Linked DNA regions of Metabacillus sp. B2-18. Each later gene encodes a partner of the first gene's protein in a complex. Links are inferred from orthologs where the notes say so. Each region holds a gene or a part of one and is shown in the gene's direction. Other genes may lie near its edges. The genes, in order: LPC09_RS18230 and LPC09_RS24400.

Region 1 (12,512 bases):
AAGGTCGTCAAAAGAAAATCACTGTTTTCAAATACAAAGCTAAGAAAAACTACCGTAAAAAGCAAGGTCACCGTCAGCCTTACACAAAAGTTGTTATTGAAAAAATCAACGCGTAAGGCGATTTGAAATGATAAATGCCAAAATTTATCGTTCAAATGAGGGACTAATTACAGCGTTCATCTTATCTGGACATGCTGAATTCGATGAATACGGCAAAGACATTGTTTGCGCTGGAGCATCTGCTGTTACCTTCGGAGCTGTTAATGCAGTTCTCTCGTTAACAAACATTGAACCACAAATTGATCAAGGAGGAGAAGGAGGATATCTCAAAGTAGAAATCCCCGAAAATCTCGATGCATCAACAAGTGACAAAGTTCAATTGTTATTAGAAGGTATGGTTGTTTCATTACAAACAATTGAAAGAGAGTATGGACAATATATTTCGGTAACTCATCATTAAGCAGGAGGTGAAACTTCATGTTAAGATTAGATCTTCAGTTCTTCGCATCTAAGAAAGGGGTAGGTTCGACTAAAAACGGTCGTGACTCTATCTCAAAACGTCTTGGTGCTAAGCGTGCAGATGGTCAGTTCGTTTCTGGTGGTTCAATTCTTTACCGTCAACGCGGTACAAAAATTTACCCAGGTGAAAACGTTGGCCGTGGCGGTGATGATACACTATTCGCAAAAGTTGATGGTGTTGTTAAGTTCGAACGTTTCGGACGTGACCGTAAAAAAGTTAGCGTATATCCAGTAGCTCAAGAAGCTTAATTTTACGAAAAACTCTAACCGGCTAGGTTAGAGTTTTTTAATTAAATGGTTATGTTCATGTAGTAATATCCAATTGAATCTATAGTGATAAAAAACAACAATTAGAACAGTACATAAGCTCTCTATTCTTATTCAACTCTACTACACGTCACGTATTTTCAACTTCATTTAATACAATTCTTCTTAAATTAGAAATTACTCCTTAAGTTCTAATACAATGTTTGTTATAATTTTTAATACAGCCTAAAAATAAGTATAACTCCTTTATGAAAATGATTTTAATTAAATAGTAGGAGAAATTGTATGAAAAACAATCAAAATGATATGAATATTATTGATCTTTTAAGTCATTCCCGGCATGACTGGATGAATAAATTGCAGTTAATTAAGGGTAATATGTCACTACAAAAATATGATCGTGTTCAGGATATTATTGAAGAGATTGTCATTGAAGCACAGCAAGAATCAAAGTTGTGTAATCTGCACATGCCTTTATTTGCAAGTTACCTCATGACGTTTAATTGGTATAGTCATCATTTTACATTAGAATATGAAGTTTTAGGTGATATAAAGAGCTTTTCACACTATGATGAACCAATTACAAAATGGAGTAAGGAATTTTTGGATATACTAGATAACACCGTTGATTACTCGGGTGAAAATCATGTAAGTATTACTTTGAATACAGGTCATTCTAATGAAGAAGGAATTCGTTTCTTTTTTGATTTTGAAGGCATACTAAAAGATAAAGAGCAAATAAAGAATTGGTTTGAAAGATCAGGGAATCATGCTATTCAGGTAGATGAACTGGAAATTAGTACATACCAGATAACGGTGGCGTTATCACTCATGTGATTCCAATTACTCATTTTCTTTAATAGTGAGCTGAATATAAGCTTACTTTATGTATAGGTATGTAGAACGGAGGAAGACAAATGTTTGTCGATCAGGTCAAGGTTTATGTAAAAGGTGGCGACGGTGGAAACGGAATGGTTGCCTTTCGTCGCGAGAAGTATGTTCCAAAGGGAGGTCCTGCTGGTGGTGATGGCGGCAACGGAGCTGACGTTGTTTTTGAAGTAGAAGAAGGACTACGAACGTTAATGGACTTTAGATACAAACGTCATTTTAAGGCACCTCGTGGAGAACATGGCATGTCAAAAAATCAACATGGTAAAAATTCTTCACCAATGATTGTAAAAGTTCCACCAGGGACTGTTGTGACAGATGAAGTAACAGGACAAGTTATCGCCGATTTAACTGAACATGGACAACAAGCGGTTATAGCAAAAGGTGGCCGTGGTGGTAGAGGGAATAGTCGATTTGCTACCCCTGCAAACCCTGCTCCAGAGCTTTCAGAAAACGGAGAACCAGGTATTGAGCGAAATGTTATTTTAGAATTAAAGGTATTAGCTGATGTTGGATTAGTTGGGTTTCCAAGTGTAGGTAAATCTACATTATTATCCGTTGTGTCATCTGCAAAACCTAAAATTGCTGAATATCACTTTACAACTCTAGTTCCAAATTTAGGAATGGTCGAAACGGAAGATGGAAGAAGCTTCGTTATGGCAGACCTTCCAGGATTGATTGAAGGAGCTCATGAGGGTATTGGTTTAGGTCATCAATTCCTTAGACATATTGAAAGAACGCGTGTTATTGTTCATGTGATTGATATGTCCGGGTTAGAGGGAAGAGATCCTTATGAAGACTATTTAACGATTAATGCGGAGTTAAAGGAATATAACTTACGTTTAACAGAAAGACCGCAAATTATTGTAGCCAATAAAATGGACATGCCTGATTCTGAGGAAAATCTTAAATCATTTAAAGAAAAGTTAGAGGAAGATCTACAAATTTTCCCTATTTCGGCCATCACAAGAGAAGGTGTTCGAGAACTATTATACGCAGTTGCAGATGCAATTGAACAAGCTCCAGAATTTCCTCTTTATGAAGAAGAAGAAACAGAAAATCGTGTTGTGTATGAGTTCAAGAAAGAAGAGCCGAATTTTGCTATTTCTCGTGACAGTGAAGGGGCATATGTTCTAACAGGAGAGAAAATCGAAAAACTCTTCAAAATGACAGATTTCTCTCGAGAAGAGTCTGTGAGACGATTTGCACGTCAGCTTCGCGGCTTGGGTGTTGATGAAGCATTGCGTGAACGTGGAGCAGAAGATGGAGACATTGTTAAATTAATGGATTATGAATTTGAATTCGTTGAATAGCAGATTAAACTAAGCTAGTAGGGAGCTGAACGTTAGCTCTCTTTTTTTATGTCTTAATTAAAACCTATACATATATTTTGGTCAATTTATAAGGAAATTTCGTTTTTCTTCTGAAAAAAGGAAGAAATTTAGCCAATATTGTGATAAATTATCTACATTGAGAAAAAAGTGGGAGGGAAATCATGAAGGACGATACCTTTTATTTGGTGCGTGAGGATATATTACCTGAAGCGATGAAAAAAACACTTGAGGTAAAGAAGTTAATAGAAAGAGGGAAGGTAGACTCTGTAGCTGAAGCTGTGCAGCGTGTTGATATGAGCCGTAGCGCTTTTTATAAATATCGAGATGCTGTGTTTCCGTTTCACACAATGGTTAAAGAAAAACTGATTACCCTTTTTTTTCACTTAGAAGATCGTAGTGGTACACTTTCTCATTTGTTATCTGTTGTCGCAAATGCTGGTTGTAATGTGTTAACGATACATCAAACGATTCCAATTCAAGGCCGTGCTAATGTAACGCTATCACTTAATACTAATGGGATGACAGAAGAAATAAATCAGCTTATGTCCAAGCTAAGAAGATTAGAGTTTGTTGAAAAGGTTGAGATTTTAGGGCAAGGAGCATAAGGAGTTGAATGGAAGTTGGCAATTAAGGTAGGTTTTTTAGGTCCGAAAGCAACATTTACCCACTTAGCTGTTCAATCATATTTTGGAGATGACATTGAGCAAGTAGCTTACTCCACAATACCGCAATGTATTGATGCAGTAGCTGGTGGGGAGATTGATTTTGCCGTCGTACCTACCGAAAATGCACTTGAAGGATCAGTAAATTTAACGATAGACTATTTAATCCATGAGCAACCATTATATATAGTAGGGGAAATTGTTTCACCAATCGAGCAACACTTTATGGTTCATCCTGCTAATAGAGAGAAGTGGGAACAAGTGAATCGTGTTTATTCTCATTCCCATGCTATTGCTCAATGTCATAAATTTTTGCATAAAACGTTTAAAGGCATTACATATGACTATGCTACATCAACTGGAGCAGCAGCTTACTATGTGAGTCAGCATTCCGAAGAACTTGTCGCAGCTATTGCAAACAAGCTAGCAGCAGAGGAATATGGTTTAGAAATAGTAAAGGCAAATATTCATGATTATCATTATAATCATACTCGTTTTGCTATTGTTCATCCGTCTCTTGATGGGGAGTATCCAAGCTCAAAATTGGTGTCGGAGAAGGAAAAAACAACATTAATGGTTACCTTGCCATCTGATCAGTCAGGTGCGTTGCATCAAGTGTTATCCGCGTTTACCTGGCGGAAGCTAAACCTTTCGAAAATCGAATCTAGACCAATGAAAACCGGTTTAGGAAACTACTTTTTTATCATTGATATTGATATGAAAGTAGATGAAGTCTTAATACCAGGAGCGATCTCAGAATTGGAAGCACTTGGCTGCGGCGTAAAGCTGTTAGGTACTTATGATGCTTATATGATTAAGCAGGGTGCAGAAAAAGAGGCAAAATAAGAAAAGTGATCTCCTTACTTGAATAACCGATGGTTTAAATAAGCGGAGTTTTTCCGGTTAGACTGAAGAATGAGCTTGGTTCGGGGAAATAAGCGGAATTTTCCCCGTTAAGCAAACTAAAATGGTTCCTTTTCATCTTTTTTGATTAAATAAGCGGAATCTTTCCGTCTATTACATCTATTTTTCGTGCTATTTCCTCAATAAGAGGAATCTCTCCGCTTATTTTAGTAGCTTATTTCCTGGTGATCCATGAAGATTTGGTAATCGCTTAATCGGGTGCTTCACTTGGTGTAAAAAATGCTTGGAGTATCTCCAAGCATTTTTCTTTGCTGATTTTCTTACCAAATTGCTTTTTAAGCCTAGCACGAATTACTATACGAAATGTAATGTTAATTCGTATAGTGTACTTTTGCGTCACCTTTATTCTTTTACTAAAAATCCAGCCTTACTTAACTCTTCACAAGCTAGATCTAATTTTTCGCTTGTATCTGCCTGCAACGTATGAAGGTGTAGACCTTCTGTTAATTGTGATAAATAAGCAGCATTATGCTGATTGATTTTTTTCATGAATTCTTTTACATCATTTCGATTTCCAACCATAATAGATGCTGTTAAGTCACCGTAAACAGGATGTTCAACAATAACATCTTTGATGAAAACACCGTGATCCACCAGAATGGTTAGTTCCTCTTCTGTTCGTTCAGGATTATGACTACATGCAATAATACGTTCATGCAATTTTTGTTCATTCGCTTCTTTATTTAAATAAACATAGCCTTGACTTGTTGCCATAATTGGATGGTTTTTGGCTTTTAGTAGCGAAATATCCTGTACAATAACTTGTCTGCTCACATTCGCTAAAGTTGCCAGCTCTCCACCCGTGATGGGCTCCTCGGCATTTATTAGTCTGTCTAATAATAGGCTTCTTCGTTCTTCTCCTAATATTTTATCTTTCATTTTCATTCCTCCAGAGTACACTCTATACACTAGTAAACCATTGCTTTTTATATTCCATCAAGTTTTTTAGAAATTTTCTACAATTCTTATTAAAATATCAGTAAAACGTCTAATATGTTCTTCCGTAGTATCCTTTCCGAAAGACGCCCTAATAAATTGCTTTGCTTCTTGATCACTATATCCTAATGCAACAACAGATTTCGGGGGAGCCTGCATTCCGACTTGACATGCACTTCCTGTTGATACAGCAAAGCCAAACCGATTACATTCGAGCATGACATATTGTCCCTCGATTCCCTTGACCATAATAGGCAGTATGTTTGGCAGGGAGTGAAACTTGTCATCCCAGTTTAATATAGTTATTTTTTCCTTATAAGGCTGAAGTAACTCAATAAACAAATTTTTTAACTTTTGATAGTGATTGTAGAAGTCATTTCTATTAGTCATTATATCATTGGCTGCTGTTGCAAATGCTGCAGCAGCAGGAACATCGACTGTTCCAGGTCGAAACCCGAATTCGTGTGTTGTACCTGGTATGACAGGGTGCCAATGAATAGATGGATTTATATATGCTGCCCCGATTCCTTTAGGGCCGTAAATTTTGTGACTTGAAATTGATATTGCATCAATATTGGTAACATTCAGAGGTATTTTTCCAAATGTTTGAACACAATCACTATGAAAAATAATTCCCATTTCTTTTAAAGATAGTCCAATTTCTTCAATAGGCTGTATGCTTCCTATCTCTGAATTACCGTGTTGAATGGAGACAAGTCCTGTATCACTCTTTATTGCCTTTTTTACTGAAGATAATGAAATGTTCCCATATTTATCAGGAGATAAGAAAGTTACTTCAAACCCTTCAGATTCTAGCTTTTTGAAATAAGTAAAAAGCGAAGAATGCTCCATTACAGTGGTAATCAAATGTTTTTTGTTAGAATCTAAGCCATTTAATAAAGATTGAACAGCAACTATATTTGCTTCACTACCTCCGCTTGTAAAATAAACGCCTTTTTCATTTCCGCCAATAGAATCTCCAATGATTTTTCTAGAGGCATGTAGTGTTTTTGCTGAAATTTCCCCAATATCATGTAAGCTACTGCTGTTTCCAAATGCACTTTTTGCGGCTTTCGTATATATGTGAAGAGCATTGTCACTCATTGGTGTTGTTGCTGCATAGTCAAGATAAATCACGGTATCACCCCTATTATTCTAATAATCTTATAAAGATAGAAATAAAAACTCTTGTCATTATTTTAAATTTATGTAAATATAGGTGTCAAGACAGGTGTAAATTACAGGAGGGGTGTTATGCCTCAAACAGATGTTATTATTATCGGTAGTGGACTTGCGGCACTTTCTGCTGCGTATCATCTTCGTTACCTGAATGTGACAATCATTACAAAGTCTTCATGGTCAGCAAGTAATTCAATGCTTGCCCAAGGTGGAGTCGCTGCAGCAGTAGATTCAAAAGATTCTTGGAAGCTTCATTATGAAGATACATTGGCTGCTGGTTGTGATCATAATCATGTGCAGAACGTTGAGTACCTTGTACAAGATGGTCCTTCTGAGATTCAGGGGTTAATACAAAATGGAATGAATTTTGATACTAATCCATACGGACAATTATTGCTTGGGAAAGAAGGGGCTCATAGTAGGAATCGGATTATTCATGCTGGTGGAGATGCAACTGGTAAAGAGTTGACCACTTTTCTGTATCAAAAGACGAAAAAATATGTTTCTATGATTGAAAATGAAATGGCGATCGAGCTAGTGATTGAGAGTGGAAAATGTGTTGGTGTTAATACAAAAAACAACAAAGGGGAATGTAAGCAATACCTAGCAAGTAAAACAATTATTGCAAGTGGTGGTTGTGGAGCTGTTTATGGGCATACCTCAAATGCAGATGTGATCACGGGTGATGGAATTGCAATGGCATATAGGGCAGGAGCAGACATTGCTGATATGGAATTTATTCAATTTCATCCGACGATGCTTCATATAGATGGAAAGTGTGTTGGCCTTATTTCTGAGGCTGTTCGAGGAGAAGGAGCCATTTTAATTAATCAAAATGACGAAGCTTTTATGAGTAAATTGCATCCTCAAGCTGACTTGGCTTCAAGAGATATTGTTTCAAGAGCCATTTTCTATGAAATGAAAAAAGGAAATCGTGTTTTTCTAGATATCTCTATGATCGAGAACTTTTCTTTAAGATTTCCTACGATTTCTGCACTTTGCAGAAAATATGGAGTAAAACTTGAATTAGGAAAAATCCCCGTTGCTCCTGGCATGCATTTTTTGATGGGTGGTATCGTTACAAATGATAAAGGGGAGACAAGTATTAAGAACTTATATGCAATTGGTGAAGCGGCATGTACAGGTGTACACGGTGCCAACCGGTTAGCAAGCAACTCTTTGTTGGAAGGGCTTGTATTCGGTCAAAGATTGGCAACTTATCTTTTATCACAACCTTTTGAACATCAAACTACAACGAATATTAATCTTCACTCAAATAAAAATAGTAATTATGACAACAAAAAACTTCCGACTAAACAAGAAATTCAAGAAATCATGACAAAATATGTTGGAATTCAAAGAACAGAGGAAGAGCTTCTTTTCGCAAAGCAATGGTTTGAATCTTATCGGGATCAGATCTCTTTTTGGGATATTAATGTGAAGGATTTCACAATAGATGAAATAGAAAGAACAAATATGCTGACAGTTGGTTGGTTGATCACAACTTCTTCTCTTAGCAGGACTGAGAGTAGAGGCGGTCATTATCGTTTAGATTATCCAAATCAAGTAGAAAAATGGCATCGAAAACAAGTATTTAGATCAAAGAATGAAATGGTTGTGGGGGTATAAAAGTGAATGTTATAAAACTAAAGAAAAAGTTGGAAGAGTTTTTCTTAGAAGACCTAGGTGAATTAGATGTATCCAGTCAGACGATCTTTGGCGTGGAGGCTAGAGGAGAGGCTGTTATTCTTGCGAAAGAAGAGGGAGTACTTGCAGGAGTGAACATTATTGAAGCTGGTTATTCTTTATTTCATTCTGATGTAATAGTAAATCTAAAAAAACAAGATGGTGATCTTCTTCAAAAAGGAGACATTATTGCAGAAATTGAAGGACCGGTTGCCGTTATTTTAAGTGGAGAACGTGTTATCTTAAATCTGCTTCAACGCATGAGTGGAATTGCAACATTAACAAATAAAGCTATCCACTTGCTTCAATCAAATACTACAAGGATTTGTGATACAAGAAAAACATCTCCTGGTTTAAGAATGTTTGAAAAATACGCTGTTCGTTGTGGTGGCGGATTTAATCATCGTTTTGGCTTGTATGATGGAGTGATGATTAAAGATAATCATATCGCATTTTCTGGCTCAATTAAAAATGCTGTAAATAAAGTAAGAGAAAGTACGGGACATATGATAAAAATTGAAGTGGAAATTGAAACAGAGGAGCAGTTACAAGAAGCGATTGATGCAGGTGCGGATGTGATTATGTTTGATAATCGGTCACCAGAAGAGGTAGCGAGATTTGCAGAAATAACACCAAAGCATATTATCACTGAAGCTTCTGGTGGAATTGGCTTGCACAATTTAGCGGATTATCGTCATACGAATGTTGACTATATATCCTTAGGAATACTTACACATTCATACAGATCATTAGATATAAGCTTAAATGTAAAATAGGGGGGAACATCAATGGAACTGTTAGATATCCTTGAACACGAAAAGAAAGAAATGATGCCGGAATTCTATAAAAATTTAACAACTGAAGAAATGGAAAGAAGAGTAAAGGAAATTAAAGAGAAATTCGGTACAAAGCTTTATATACCAGGACATCATTATCAAAAAGATGAAGTTGTCCAATTCTCTGATGTTACTGGTGATTCTCTGCAATTAGCTCAAGCGGCAGCATTAAATAAAGAGGCTGAGTATATTGTATTTTGCGGTGTTCATTTTATGGCTGAAACAGCAGATATGTTAACATCAGAAAATCAAAAAGTAATTTTACCTGATATGAGAGCCGGGTGTTCAATGGCCGATATGGCAGATATTGATCAAACAGATCGTGCGTGGGAAAAGCTGCAAATGATTTTTGGAGATACAATTCTTCCGCTAACTTATGTTAACTCGACTGCAGCAATTAAAGCATTTGTTGGTAAAAATGGTGGAGCAACGGTAACATCATCCAATGCAAAAAAAATGCTAGAATGGGCATTTACTCAAAAACAACGGATTTTATTTTTACCGGATCAGCATTTAGGAAGAAACACAGCTTATGATTTAGGGGTTCCTTTAGACAAAATGGCAATCTGGAATCCGATTACGAATGAGCTGGAGTATGAAGGTAATCATGTAGAAGAAATTGTTGTCATTCTTTGGAAGGGACATTGTTCTGTTCACGAGAATTTTACAGTAAAAAATATTGAACATATCCGAAAAACAGAGCCTGATATGAATATCATTGTTCACCCTGAATGTAGTCGTGAAGTTGTTGGCTTATCTGATTACGCCGGTTCTACTAAATATATTATTGATATGATCGAGGCAGCTGAACCAGGAACAAAGTGGGCAATTGGAACAGAAATGAACCTTGTTAATCGACTCATCCAAAATCATTCAGATAAAAAAATTGTCTCATTAAATCCATTTATGTGCCCGTGTTTAACAATGAACCGCATTGACTTGCCTCATCTTCTCTGGGCCTTAGAAGGACTTGAAAAGGGAGAAATCTCTAACCAAATTGTTGTACCGGAACAAATTACAAAAGATGCTGTTTTAGCATTAGATCGTATGCTCGCAAATGTATAAAATACACCTAAAAGGAATCGACTTAGTCGGTTCTTTTTTTATTTTAATGAGATAACTTAATTCTCTTTAAAAAAACTCTAATAATTTTCAACACTGAATCATAGTATTGTAACAAGGTCTGTTTCCATTAGGTTTATCCACTTTTATTATCATTTTATTCATATTCGCCATTTCTTACTCATAAATTGTTATGAAGATTAATGGCATTATCTGAATTCTTTATAACTTGCTCAAGCAACATAATGATTTCTTCATTTGTCAATCATCATTATGTTCATTCATTCATCGAAGAAGTTGGCTTAGATTTATTTTTAGGCTTAGGAGGGAAAGCATTGAAAATTCATATTGTACAAAAAGGCGACACTCTTTGGAAAATTGCAAAAAAATACGGAGTTGATTTTGAAGAGTTAAAAGGAATGAATACACAATTAAGTAATCCAGATCTTATCATGCCTGGAATGAAGATCAAAGTACCTTCTGGTAATGTAGCTGTAAAAAAAGAAGCACCAATTAAGAAGGAAGCGCCTATACAGCAAACAGCGCCAATAAAAAAAGAGGCACCTATACAGCAAATTGCACCAATTCAAGAGGAGGCTCCTATCCAGAAGCAAATGCCTAACGCCGAGCATCCATTTGCAAAAGAAAAGCCAAAGGCAGTAGTAGATGTTGAAGACACTATGCCAAAAGAGCCTTTAACAGAAAAACCATCAAAACCCTATATACCGCCTGTACCAAATGCGCAACATCCGGTATATACTGGCATGGATGTGAATAATTATTATACGGTGAATATGGCGATGATGCCAAACATGGCAAATCCACAACTTCCACCAAAACCGGCAAATGTCTTGCCTGATATGACAAAAGTAGACGCAGAAGAAAAACTAGAGCCATTTTACTTACCAGAAGCAACAGAAGATAAGGAGGACTTAAAAGATATGGCCAATATGCCTAATGTACCAAACATGCCGAATTTAGCTAATATGGCAAATGTCCCGAATGTACCTAATATGCCACAAATGCAGATGCCTGCTTATAATCAGCCGGCAATGTACCAGCCGCAATATGTTTCACCGCAGTATATGGTACCAGTTTCACCCGTTTTACCAGGATCAGGTCTTTGTCCACCTGCTCCATACTATCCAATGCAAATGCCATATGGATATGGACCAGGGATGGGGATGATGCCGAACCAACCTTATCCAACGCAACTAAGTCCTGAGGAATATGATGAAGATGATGATTATGATTATGAAAATCAGGGACATATGCAAAATATGCCATACCCACAAGCAGCACCTGCTCAATATGCACCAAACTTTCCAGTAAATCCATATGCAGGAGTACCTGTGTCACTAGTTATGCCTGGACCGGGCTTCACTGGATATCCTAACCAGGTTATGGGTGCTTATGATGAAATGCCTGATGAGTATGAGTATGAAAACCAACCACAAATGCCAAGTATGCCATATCCACAGGCAGTAGCACCGGCATATGATCAAGATGATTGTGGTTGCGGAGGACCAACACCATATGCAAATCCATACCAATATGGCGGATACCCTATGGCACAACCATATGGCGGTTTTCCAGCTCAGCAACCGTATCAGCAGCCATATCAACAACCATATCAGCAACCATTTATGGCCCAACCAGGTTATGCCCCATATGGTGCAGGTCCTTATGGATACAATCCAGCGCAACCAGCCCCAGGTGGTCAAATGTTTGGAATGCCTAATTATGATGAACGTGATGAAGAAGAAGAAGATTAATTTGCTTAAAAGCAAGGGTGAAAGCACCCTTGCTTCAGACTGTAGACAAACTCAAGAAAATTGAGTTTGCTTACAGTCTTTTTTAATTTAAACTTGTATTAAGAAAATCTTGAGGTGATAAATATGCTTTCGAAACATAATTCCATACAACGAGATCAAATTGAAATGATCGCTTTAGATCAACTTGTACCAGCGGACCATTTGGTTCGCAAAATAGAGGCTGCGATTGATTTCTCTTTTATTTATGACTTAGTGGAAGATATGTATTCTGAAGTAGGCCGCCCGAGTATTGATCCAGTCATTCTGATTAAACTAACCTTCATTCAATATACCTTCGGTATTCGTTCGATGCGTAAGACAATTGAAGAGGTTCAAACAAACATGGCCTATCGATGGTTCTTGGGCTATGGTTTCCATGATAAAGTACCGCACTTCTCTACCTTC
Region 2 (12,504 bases), 1.3 Mb from region 1 along the record:
GCAACGTAAATCATTAATCCAATCATGACAAATCCGGCAATTTGTGTGAAGCGATCCATTGCTTTTCCTGCTTCTTTTACAACGAAAATAAAGATTGCAATCACTGCACCAATCACCGCACCAACCTCCGGCGATACACCGGTTATCGCGTTTAAACCGAGCCCGGCACCCGCAATATTCCCAATATTAAAGGCAAGACCTCCAAGGACGATTAGGAAGGAAAGGATATACCCGAGTCCCGGGAAAACCATGTTGGCGATATCTTGTCCTCTTCTTTCAGAAACAGCAATGATCCGCCATATATTTGTTTGAGCAAAAATATCTAAAATAATAGAAACTAAAATAACAAAACCAAAACTGGCTGCTAATGTTTGAGTAAACACAGTTGTTTGTGTTAAGAAACCAGGTCCAATTGCTGAGGTTGCCATTAAAAAGGCAGCCCCCATTAAGAGTGACCAATTCATTTTTGGTAAAGATGATTTGCTTTTATCATCCTTTTTTGGTGAAACATTAAGTGGCTCCATACATTTTCCTCCTAACTAAACGCTTTTACTTCTATGCCTTCAGATTGCATTGACTCTCTTAGCTGTTTAGCGAATACAAGAGCCTCAGGACCATCTCCATGAATACAAACTGTTTGAGCTAATACAGGTACATCAACGCCTTGCGTTGAACGAACTTTTCCTTCCTTGATCATACGAATAACCTGTGAAACAGAATCTTCATAGCTATGTATAAGGGCATGGGGTTGAGTTCGTGGTGTTAATGAGCCGTCTTGCTGATAGGTTCGGTCAGAAAAGACTTCATGTGCTGTATTAAGTCCGATTTTTTCACCAGCCTTTACTAATTCACTTCCGGCAAGACCGAAAAGAATCAGCTGTGGATCTACTTTGTAAACAGCCTCGGCAATTGCTTCCGATAATTCTCTGTTTTTGGCCGCCATATTATACAAAGCACCGTGTGGTTTAACATGCTGCATTTTTTCTCCTTCTGCCGTTAAAAAGCCGGAAAGAGCTCCTATTTGGTAAACAACGAGATCATACGCTTCCTGCGGAGAAATACTCATGTTACGTCGACCAAAGCCTGCTAAATCAGGAAGACCAGGGTGTGCTCCAATCTTAACGTTATTCTTAAGAGCAAGTTGCACCGTTTTTCTCATCACAGATGGATCTCCGGCATGAAATCCACAAGCCACATTCGCTGATGTTATAAAACGAAGAACTTCTTCATCCATCCCAATCTTATAAGCCCCAAAACTTTCTCCCAAATCACAATTCAAATCAATTTGATACAAGTAAGATTCCCCCTTAAAAAAGAATGAGTGTACAATTGGTTTTATTCCCGAATTTAGGAACTATAGTTTCAATTATTGTAACATGGATTGACTATAATGTATCTGTTTAAATTTTTGAACTATTTTGTTATCTATTCTAACAAACATAATTTTGTTCAAGTTTTTTGTTGTATTTTATAAAAACTAAAATTATAATAGCCTCTAAGTCCGATATAAGGAAATTCAGTTCCGTTTAACGGAATATAATAAATAGATTATAATAAAAATAGCTTAGGAGGCTCTCTAATGTGGGTTATCACTGTCTACTCAGAGCAAAATCATCCGAAAATGTTTGAGTTCAATAACGAAAAAGAAGCAAAAGAAGCTTATGATAAAATAAAAGGAAGTAAATTTCTTTCCCAAATTGTTTACTATAATGATTTCCAATAGTCATTAAGGAAAATCCCAAAATGGAAATCTTCTTATTAAAAGATGCAAAGAGGATGTGAGAGGATTGACAAAGACTAATCATATAAATCAAGCAAACGTCATGATCGAACCTGCTGGAGATGCTGCGATTGTGATTCGGTTTGGTTCTGAAATTGAATATTCCACACATCGTAAGGTACAAATGCTGTCCAATTATTTAACACAAAACAGCTTTAAGGGATTCATTGAATGCATTCCTTCTTATACAGGTGTGACCGTTTTTTATGATCCACTATTAGTAGATAAAAATCATGCTTATAAAGTTGGACAAATTGTCTCTCCTTACAAAATTGTCCTTTCCATCATCGAGGATATATTAACAAACCTAAAAGATGAAGAAACTGAACCACACCGGACTGTTGAAATTCCCGTTTGCTATGGTGGTGAATGCGGTCCGGATCTGGAGTTTGTTGCTAAACAAAACAACTTAACAACTGATGAAGTGATAAGCCTTCATTCAGGTGGGGAATATCTCGTTTATATGCTCGGATTTGCCCCTGGCTTTCCGTTTTTAGGAGGAATGTCAGAGAAAATTGCAACACCAAGACGTTCCACACCACGAACTAGCATCCCAGCCGGTTCTGTTGGAATTGCCGGGAAACAAACCGGTGTTTATCCAATTTCCACTCCAGGCGGCTGGCAGCTGATTGGTCAAACTCCTCTTAGTCTTTTCTTATCAGAAAAAGAGCCACCAAGTCTACTTCAGGCTGGAAATGTAGTGAAGTTCTATCCTATTTCCTACAAAGACTTTTTGGAATGGAAGGAGGGAAATAAATGAGTATAACCACTTTACGTTCAGGGCTGCTTACGACGATTCAGGATTTAGGAAGATATGGATACCAAAAGTACGGAGTCATTGTTAGTGGTGCAATGGATACATATTCTCTTAGAATTGCAAATTTATTAGTTGGCAATTCAGAAGGAGAAGCTGCGTTAGAAATTACTCTAATGGGGCCAACGTTGTTATTTGAAAAAGATATGCTCATCGCGATTACAGGAGGTGATTTATCTCCAACCATTGAAGGAGTTTCTGTCCCATTATGGCGTCCAGTTTTCGTGAAAAAAGGAAGTAAACTTCAATTCGGAGCACAAAAATCTGGCTGCAGGGCTTATCTGGCAGTAGCTGGTGGCTTTGCTGTTAAGAGAATGATGAAGAGCAAAAGCACATACTTAAGAGCAGAAATAGGTGGATATCAAGGTAGAGCGATTCAAGAGGGAGATATGTTAGAAACAAACTCGATATCAGAAGGAGTTAAACTAAAAAACATGCAATCTACTAGTTCTTTCTTAACAGCTAACTGGTCTGTTCGTTGGAATGAGTTTTTACCTTTTGCGAAAAATCCGAATATTCGCGTTTTACCAGGAGCACAGTTTGAACACTTTACACAACAAAGCAAGCAGCAGTTTTTCACCCAATCTTTTAGAGTGTCGCCACAATCGGATCGAATGGGGTACCGATTATCAGGACCTGCTATTGAATTAGAGAAAAAAATGGAAATGCTTTCAGAAGCTGTTGCTCACGGAACGATTCAAATCCCTCCTGATGGAAATCCAATTATCCTGCTTGCAGACCGCCAAACAACAGGGGGATATCCGAAAATTGGCCAAGTTGCAACTGTTGACTTACCAGTTGTTGCGCAGGTTATGCCAGGTCAATCCATTTCTTTTACTGAAATAACATTAGAAGAAGCTGAAAGATTGTATCTAGAAAGAGAAAAAAGCTTAAAGCAATTAGCGGTGAGTATTACCTATAAATTAAAACAATAGAAGGAGTGACAATTCATGCTAAATATAAATGACATTAAAGAAATGATTAAAGCAATTGATTCTTCATCCATTCAAAAGTTTAGGTTAGAGCACGAGGGTACAAAGGTTGTGATTGAAAAAATTTCTGAAGTAGAAGGTTCACTCGTTGTTGAAAAGATTTCTAGCCCGCAACCACAAGCAGCACCAGTTGTAAAAGAGCCTCCTGTCGTGGAGAAAAAAGAAAAGGTAGAAGAGGTGAAAGAAGATCTGCATAAAGTGTTGTCTCCAATGGTTGGTACATTCTATTCCCGTTCAAATCCAGATGCAGATCCATTTGTTCAAGTTGGCTCAAAAGTTCAAAAGAACACTGTTGTTTGTATACTAGAAGCCATGAAACTTTTCAATGAAATTGAAGCTGAAGTAAATGGGGAAATTGTTGAGATTTTAGTAGATGAAGGTCAACTTATTGAATTTGGACAGCCTTTGTTTGCAATTAGAGAATCTTAACTTTTCGTAAGGAGGAAGCATCGTATGTTTAAGAAAGTGTTAATTGCTAATCGAGGAGAAATTGCTGTTCGAGTTATTAGAGCGTGTAAAGAATTAGGGATTAAAACAATTGCTGTTTTCTCTGAGGCTGACCGAGAAGCGCTTCACGTAAAATTAGCTGACGAAGCTTATTGTATTGGGAAAACAGCTTCAAAGGAAAGTTATTTACATATCCCGAATATTTTAAGTGCTGCAACAATGACAGGAGCGGACGCAATACATCCTGGCTATGGCTTTCTTGCCGAAAATGCTGATTTTGCTGAGGCGTGTGAAAAATGTCATATCACATTTATTGGCCCAGACTCAGATGCAATTCAGAAAATGGGAACTAAAGACGTAGCCCGTGAAACAATGAGTAAAGCAGGAGTGCCGACTGTACCGGGAACAGATGGGTTGATCAAAGATGAGGAACAGGCATTGCAAGTTGCGACTGAAATTGGTTATCCAGTGATCGTAAAAGCAACAGCAGGCGGTGGCGGTAAAGGTATGAGAGTCGCGTACGGTGCAGAAGAATTGAAAAAAGCAATTCGTCAAGCACAGCAAGAAGCAGAAACAGCCTTCGGAAATCCGGGAGTTTATTTAGAAAAATATTTAGAAGAGCCACGTCATATTGAGATTCAAATCATCGCCGATCGATTCGGTAATGTTGTTCATCTTGGTGAAAGAGATTGCTCCATTCAACGCCGACATCAGAAACTAATTGAAGAGGCTCCGTCACCAGCCCTAGATGAAGTACTGCGTAACAAAATGGGGGATGCGGCTGTAAAAGCAGCTCAATCTGTAAAATACCATGGTGCGGGAACGGTAGAGTTTTTACTAGATAAACATGGTCATTTTTATTTTATGGAAATGAACACGCGTATCCAAGTTGAGCATCCCGTAACAGAGCTTGTTACTGGCATTGACCTTATTAAAGAGCAAATAGCAGTAGCTGCTGGGTACGAATTATCTTTTAAACAAGAGGAAATCAAAATTAACGGCTGGGCAATTGAATGTCGTATCAATGCTGAAAACCCTGCGAAAAACTTTATGCCATCTCCTGGTCTTGTAGAAGGATATCTTCCACCAGGTGGCTTTGGTGTTAGGGTAGATAGTGCTGTTTATCCGGGGTACACTGTTTCTCCTTTTTATGATTCAATGGTTGCCAAACTAATCGTTTGGGGAAAAGATCGCGAAGATGCGATTAACAGAATGAAAAGGGCTCTTGATGAGTTCTTCATAACAGGTATTAAAACAACGATTCCGTTTCATCTCGAACTACTAGAGCATGATGCATTTGTTACGGGAGAGTTCAATACGAAGTTTCTAGAAACCTATCATATTTCAATAAAAGAATAAATTCTCTGCATATACCCTAGTCTAATACAAATCTTGTAAAAGATAAGAAAAAATATATAATGAATGATAGACAATTTTTTCGATAGATGTATCGACTAAGGGGGAGAATTTTTGCAAAATAAGAATAAAACCGTGATTAAATCGATGGACCTCCTTAACCTTTTTTTAACGCACCCTAAACTATCTTTTAATGAAATGATCAAAGTTTCCGGCATGCCAAAAACATCTGTTCATCGTATGCTCGGATCACTTGAGGATATGGGGTTTCTTGATAAAGATGAAGAGGGGAAATACTCTCTTGGTTTATTATTTTTACAATACGGTCAATTGGTAGCGGACAGGCTGGATATCCGTCAAATTGCCTTACCTTATATGAAATTACTTCGAGATGAAATGGGAGAAGCTGTAAACCTGACAATTCGAGACCAAAATGAAGCGATGTATATTGAAAAGGTTGATACAACTCAGCCAGTTAGGCTGTATACAGCAATCGGCAGGAAATCTCCTCTTTATGCTGGGGCATGTTCAAGAGTTCTTCTTGCTTTTTTACCTGAAGAAGAACTAGAGCAATATTTACATGATGTCGAACTAAGAGCAATTGGATCAGGAACGATTACTGACCAAGAAAAGCTCCGTAAAGTATTAAAGGAAACACAGAGGAATAGATATACAATTAGTAACTCAGAGCTAGAAGACTATACGACATCAATCGCTGCGCCAATTTTTAATCATAAAAAAGAAGTTGTTGCAGGTATAAGTGTGGCAGGTCCAAATGTTCGTTTCCAAGCAGAAACAATTCCGGTTATTATTGATAAAGTGAAAGAAGTCGCTGAAAATATTTCAGTTAAATTAGGGTACGATAATAAAAAAGAATGAACTCACTTGGGGAGTTCATTCTTTTTTCGTTGAGAATTAAAGCTCATCTTCCTCAAACTCATCTAAAATTTCTTTTAGGATAAAAGTTAAGTTGTAGTAAACATATAACGATGTCATTAATGCAGGAAAACCGTATCTCTCACCATCTTCACCGGGAATAAGCGGCTGCCTTAATTTTGAATCAATATGTAGGTCGGTGATAGTGTTGAGGCCTGTATCTTCACCTTTAATCACAGCAGAAACACCAACTGTTTGAATTCCTTTAGAAGATAATTCTTGAGCAAGTTTGATCGCTTCAGCATCAGTGGATCGATATGTAAAGAGAAGGACACGGTCGGCAGCTGTTAGTTCCTTCATTTCACCGTTTTGATTGAACAACGCTTCTGAACGGATAAGAGGCTCACTACTGTTAACCGCCTCTAAAACAATTCCATGTAACTCTTGAAAACCATATATATAAATCTTTCCTTCACCAACTAATGCCTGGGCAAGCAAGCGCGCACTATCCTCAATACTCAGCTCCTCTTGCTCAACAATTCGGTTAAAATGACCCGTTAACTGTGTGGAGAAAATTTTCATCAAAAATATAACCTCCTAATGTGACAAACTTCGGGGCGTGCCTGTCACCACCCGAAGTTTCTGTGACAAAATTCGGGAAGTGACAGGCACCGCTCCAACAAGTTTACCATAACAAACCTTATTATGATAAACTTAACCCAAGCAGAATTTGTCGAGAAAAGAAGATGAAAAAATGCAGGAAATATCAAGGGGGAAACGAATCCATTAGGTGATCGTTTATTTATGCTTAAAGCGCTTAATTTTAGCGTGAAAATAAATGCTAATTTTAAAATAAAGTTCGAAACATGTCACAAACAACAAAAATAACTCAAGAGGTGTAGACAATGTTAAAAGAAAAGATCTTAATTGTTGATGATCAATACGGAATTCGTATTTTATTAAATGAAGTATTTCAAAAAGAAGGATATCAAACATTTCAAGCAGCAAACGGTTTCCAAGCACTTGAAATCGTAGAAAACCACTCTCCAGACCTTGTGTTACTTGATATGAAAATCCCAGGAATGGATGGAATTGAAATTCTAAAAAGAATGAAAGTAATCGATCAAGATATCCGTGTCATCATCATGACTGCTTACGGCGAACTTGATATGATTCAAGAAGCAAAAGACTTAGGCGCACTAACACACTTTGCAAAACCTTTTGACATCGATGAAATTCGTGAAGCAGTAAAAAAGTATTTACCACTTAAAGCGAATTAATTACGAAACCTAACTTTGCAAGCATCCTGTAATATTATATTACCCTAATATATGTCGAATTGTTGCCGAAATCTTCATATATTGGTATGCTAGAAGATGTGAAAAGTGATCATGCGAAGTTACATATAAGGAAAATTATTTGGTCATGCTAGGTATGATATACTTTTCTGTATAAGAAAAATAAGGTCTATATAGGAGGATTTTTCACATGCCTTTAGTTTCAATGACAGAAATGCTTAACAAAGCAAAAGACGAAGCGTATGCAGTAGGTCAATTCAACATCAACAACCTTGAGTTCACTCAAGCGATCCTGCAAGCAGCTCAAGAAGAAAGCTCACCAGTTATTCTTGGTGTATCTGAAGGTGCTGCTCGTTATATCGGCGGATTCAAAACTGTTGTAAAAATGGTTGAAGGTCTTATCGAAGACTACAACATCACTGTACCGGTAGCGATTCACCTTGATCACGGTTCAAGCTATGACAAATGTAAAGAAGCAATCGATGCTGGTTTCACATCTGTTATGATTGATGCTTCACATGATCCATTTGAAGAGAACATTGCAACAACTTCTAAAGTTGTAGAATATGCTCATTCAAAAGGTGTATCAGTTGAAGCTGAGCTTGGAACTGTTGGTGGACAAGAAGATGACGTTGTAGCAGAAGGCGTAATCTATGCAGATCCAAAAGAGTGTGAAGAACTTGTTAAACGCACTGGTATTGATTGCCTAGCACCAGCTCTTGGTTCTGTACACGGACCATACAAAGGTGAGCCTAACTTAGGTTACAAAGAAATGGAAGAAATCGCTGGCTTAACAAACATGCCATTAGTACTTCATGGTGGTACTGGAATCCCAACTAAGGATATCCAAAAAGCTATTTCTTTCGGAACAGCTAAAATCAACGTTAACACTGAAAACCAAATTGCTTCTGCAAAAACAGTTCGTGAAGTGTTAGCTGCGAAGCCAGATGAATATGATCCACGTAAATATTTAGGACCAGCTCGTGACGCGATTAAAGAAACAGTTATCGGCAAAATGCGTGAATTTGGTTCATCTAATAAAGCGTAATAATATTTTAGGGATAAACCGCCTTGCAAAAAGGCGGTTATATTCCGAAAATTAAGAAAGCGCTAACAAATTAGTGGTAAAATCCTTCTAAACCTTTACCTAGCTGACCATAATTGATAGAATAATAGAAAACGGACTTGCCTATGCTAGTCCGTTTTCATTTGTCATCTGAGATTTTAATTCTTTTTCCGCAAATCATAACCTACAAAAACCTTTCAGTGCATCAAGTTTCCTATCTTAAGTACAGCATTTATTCACGAAGCTCTCAAAAACTGGATGGAAAAACGGATTCTTTTACAGTAAATCATTGTTGTCCAACACAATAGATGGTTTAATAATAAGAGGGTTAAAAAAAGATTATATCTTCTTAATGAATAAGTTTTACATAAGTAAGATTGTTATGTATTGACTAAGGCATATAAGGCAATAAAATAGATAAACACTTTTAAAAAGTAATAGTCGTATAACATGGTTGCTAATTTTTTAATTATGTTGACTAGATGTTTTTATTCGGAAAACATGATGGTCGTGTGATTTTATACATAGCTATGCTTAAAACAGAGCTTAGCTCACCCTTAATGTTCTTTCCGGAAAGTCAACTTCATAGAAGGGAGACTAACATGGAAAAATTAAAAGTTGCCGGTGGAGATTTACTAAAAGGTACAGTATCAATTAGTGGAGCAAAAAACAGTGCGGTTGCACTGATCCCAGCGACGATACTCGCTGAATCTCCTGTTACAATTGAGGGTTTACCAAACATTTCAGATGTGAATATATTAGGTGGTTTATTAGAGGAAATCGGTGGTAAAGTAGAGTTGAAAAACAACGAGATGGTCGTTGATCCTTCTGCGATGATTTCGATGCCTTTACCAAACGGAAAAGTGAAAAAGCTTAGAGCTTCTTACTATTTAATGGGAGCTATGCTTGGTCGCTTCAAAAAGGCAGTAATCGGCCTTCCTGGTGGCTGTCACTTAGGTCCCCGCCCGATTGACCAGCACATTAAGGGGTTTGAGGCATTAGGTGCTCAAATCACAAATGAACAAGGTGCGATCTATCTTCGTGCTGATGAGCTAAAAGGAGCTCGTATTTATCTAGACGTTGTTAGTGTTGGTGCAACCATTAACATTATGCTAGCAGCTGTATTAGCTAAAGGCAGAACAATTATTGAAAATGCAGCAAAAGAACCGGAAATCATTGATGTTGCGACATTATTAACAAGTATGGGTGCGAAAATTAAAGGTGCTGGTACAGATGTGATCCGCATCGATGGTGTTGAAAAGCTGCATGGCTGCCGTCATTCCATTATTCCTGACCGCATTGAAGCAGGAACATATATGATTATTGGTGCTGCAATGGGTAAAGAGGTCATGATTGACAATGTCATTCCTTTACACCTTGAATCCCTAATCGCGAAGCTAAGAGAAATGGGCATGCATATTGAAACAAGTAATGACCAGATATTAATCGTTGGTGGTCAAAAGGAACTAAAAGCTGTTGATATTAAAACGCTCGTATATCCTGGCTTTCCAACAGACTTGCAACAGCCATTTACTTCTTTCCTTACAAAAGCAACTGGAACAAGTATGGTAACAGACACCATTTATTCTGCACGCTTTAAACATATTGATGAACTTAGAAGAATGGGTGCAACTATTAAAGTTGAAGGCAGATCAGCAATCGTCTCGGGCCCTACTAAGCTTCAAGGAGCAAAAGTAAAAGCAAGTGACCTGCGCGCAGGGGCTGCCTTAGTCTGCGCAGGCTTAATGGCAGATGGAATAACGGAGATAACAGGTTTAGAGCATATTGATCGAGGGTACAGTCAGTTAGAAGAAAAACTAACAGGCCTTGGAGCAACAATTTGGCGTGAAAAATTAACAGAAAAAGAAATTGAACAACTTCAAAATTCGTAATAAGTTGTAAAATATGATCGTCAAGGATAAGGAACACCTTTGTCCTTGACGATCATACTTTCTTTGTAATTGCTCTATTTTTAATGGAAAATCCCAAAAATGATTGATTAAATCTAAAAAATAGGGTAAAAATAAAGAGTGCTGCATTGAATGAATAACTACAAAATCTACTTCAAGCTCACCTTCATTTCCTTCTCTATCCTAAAGTGATATGTTTATTCTTCTTTTACAACATAGAGCAAATCATCTTCATCCTAATTTGCTACTAGACAAGTTCTCACATATGAAATGAGTTTGAATGATGATCGTTTGAAAGTATGATGTATTGAAAATTGAAAAAGAGTGGTGTTTTTATGAATCAGGTTTCAATTTCTTCATTGGAACATATGAAATTGAAAGAATTATACGAGCTTGCACGTCACTATAAAGTGTCTTACTATAGCAAGCTAACGAAAAAAGAATTAATTTTTGCGATTTTAAAAGCAAATGCAGAGCAAGAAGATTTACTGTTTATGGAAGGTGTTTTGGAAATTATTCAGTCTGAAGGATTTGGTTTCTTAAGACCGATTAATTACTCACCAAGCTCAGAGGATATTTATATCTCAGCATCCCAAATCAGACGCTTTGACTTACGTAATGGAGACAAAGTTTCAGGTAAAGTTCGACCTCCTAAAGAAAACGAACGCTATTACGGGTTACTTCATGTAGAAGCGGTAAACGGTGAAGACCCTGAAACAGCCAAGGAACGTGTTCACTTCCCAGCACTAACTCCTCTATACCCAGATAGACAAATATATCTTGAAACAAAACCTAATCACCTATCTACAAGAATTATGGACCTTATTGCACCAGTTGGATTCGGGCAACGTGGTTTAATTGTGGCACCACCTAAAGCAGGTAAAACAATGCTTTTAAAGGAAATTGCCAACAGCATCACAACAAACAACCCTGAAGCAGAGCTAATCGTCCTGTTAATCGATGAAAGACCTGAGGAAGTAACTGACATCGAACGTTCAGTAGCTGGTGATGTTGTAAGCTCTACATTTGATGAGGTTCCAGAAAATCATATTAAAGTGGCCGAGCTTGTTCTTGAAAGAGCTATGCGCCTAGTTGAGCATAAAAAAGACGTGATCATCTTAATGGACAGCATCACACGTCTAGCTCGTGCTTATAACTTAGTCATCCCGCCAAGTGGCCGTACATTATCAGGTGGTATCGACCCAGCGGCATTCCACCGTCCAAAACGCTTCTTCGGTGCAGCTCGTAATATTGAAGAAGGCGGAAGCTTAACCATTTTAGCTACAGCTTTAGTTGATACAGGCTCCCGTATGGATGACGTAATTTACGAAGAATTCAAAGGTACTGGTAACATGGAGCTTCACCTTGATCGTTCTCTTGCAGAAAAACGTATCTTCCCAGCAATCGATATTCGTCGTTCTGGAACAAGAAAAGAAGAGCTTCTTATTCCTAAAGAACACCTTGAAAAACTATGGGCGATCCGTAAATCTATGACAGACACTCCTGATTTTGTTGAAAAGTTCCTAAGAAAACTTCGTCAATCAAAATCAAACGAGGAATTCTTTAGTAACTTAGATGAAGAAATGAAAAAGGCACGAACTCGGTAAATAATCAAAATAGTAATATTTAACTTCAGCTTGATTTTAGTTTAAGCACTTGTTATAATTTCATCATGTGCTTTTCTAGGAAACAGCTTGTCAGTTGGACGAGTGAGAGCCTAGATATATAACTCTGTTTCGAAAGACTCAGGGCGGAAGGAGATGAAAAGAATGAAATCAGCAATTCATCCAAACTATAATACAGTTATGGTGACATGTGCATGTGGTAACGAATTCGAAACTGGATCTACTAACAAAGAGATCAAAGTTGAGGTTTGTTCTGAGTGCCATCCATTCTACACTGGACGTCAAAAATTTGCAGATGCAGGTGGACGTGTAGATAAATTCAACAAAAAATACGGCCTTA

Evidence for each region.
Region 2: the proteins of LPC09_RS18230 (region 1) and LPC09_RS24400 are in contact, whole or in part, in a solved structure (PDB 1F51), measured with the Bacillus subtilis proteins. The link is inferred for Metabacillus sp. B2-18 from one-to-one orthologs.

What each region holds. Positions count from the first base shown.
Region 1 is NZ_CP088245.1:3,566,932-3,579,443, reverse strand. The notes cover bases 1-2,847. They hold LPC09_RS18230 (sporulation initiation phosphotransferase B), read left to right. Parts: upstream 1-1,071; coding sequence 1,072-1,623; downstream 1,624-2,847. Other genes in these bases: obgE (GTPase ObgE), read left to right, coding at 1,704-2,847; rpmA (50S ribosomal protein L27), read left to right, coding at 478-768; LPC09_RS18240 (ribosomal-processing cysteine protease Prp), read left to right, coding at 128-460; rplU (50S ribosomal protein L21), read left to right, coding at 1-116. Also shown: more of obgE, read left to right, coding at 2,848-2,987; LPC09_RS18220 (ACT domain-containing protein), read left to right, coding at 3,170-3,613; pheA (prephenate dehydratase), read left to right, coding at 3,635-4,516; LPC09_RS18210 (transcription repressor NadR), read right to left, coding at 4,937-5,479; LPC09_RS18205 (IscS subfamily cysteine desulfurase), read right to left, coding at 5,540-6,667; nadB (L-aspartate oxidase), read left to right, coding at 6,785-8,338; nadC (carboxylating nicotinate-nucleotide diphosphorylase), read left to right, coding at 8,341-9,171; quinolinate synthase NadA, read left to right, coding at 9,184-10,296; safA (SafA/ExsA family spore coat assembly protein), read left to right, coding at 10,629-12,068; LPC09_RS18180 (IS1182 family transposase), read left to right, coding at 12,192-12,512. UniProt on the Bacillus subtilis protein: Key element in the phosphorelay regulating sporulation initiation. Acts on spo0A. Mediates reversible phosphoryl transfer from spo0F to spo0A.
Region 2 is NZ_CP088245.1:4,873,997-4,886,500, reverse strand. What follows is about bases 6,019-8,857. They hold LPC09_RS24400 (response regulator), read left to right. Parts: upstream 6,019-7,170; coding sequence 7,171-7,545; downstream 7,546-8,857. Other genes in these bases: LPC09_RS24395 (class II fructose-bisphosphate aldolase), read left to right, coding at 7,754-8,611; LPC09_RS24405 (DUF2529 domain-containing protein), read right to left, coding at 6,305-6,850; LPC09_RS24410 (IclR family transcriptional regulator), read left to right, coding at 6,019-6,268. Outside these bases: LPC09_RS24445 (NRAMP family divalent metal transporter), read right to left, coding at 1-464; LPC09_RS24440 (LamB/YcsF family protein), read right to left, coding at 536-1,294; LPC09_RS24435 (hypothetical protein), read left to right, coding at 1,580-1,723; 5-oxoprolinase subunit PxpB, read left to right, coding at 1,824-2,540; LPC09_RS24425 (5-oxoprolinase subunit C family protein), read left to right, coding at 2,537-3,529; accB (acetyl-CoA carboxylase biotin carboxyl carrier protein), read left to right, coding at 3,545-4,015; accC (acetyl-CoA carboxylase biotin carboxylase subunit), read left to right, coding at 4,040-5,392; more of LPC09_RS24410, read left to right, coding at 5,504-6,018; LPC09_RS24390 (UDP-N-acetylglucosamine 1-carboxyvinyltransferase), read left to right, coding at 9,232-10,521; transcription termination factor Rho, read left to right, coding at 10,875-12,146; rpmE (50S ribosomal protein L31), read left to right, coding at 12,309-12,504. UniProt on the Bacillus subtilis protein: Key element in the phosphorelay regulating sporulation initiation. Phosphorylation of spo0B during sporulation initiation.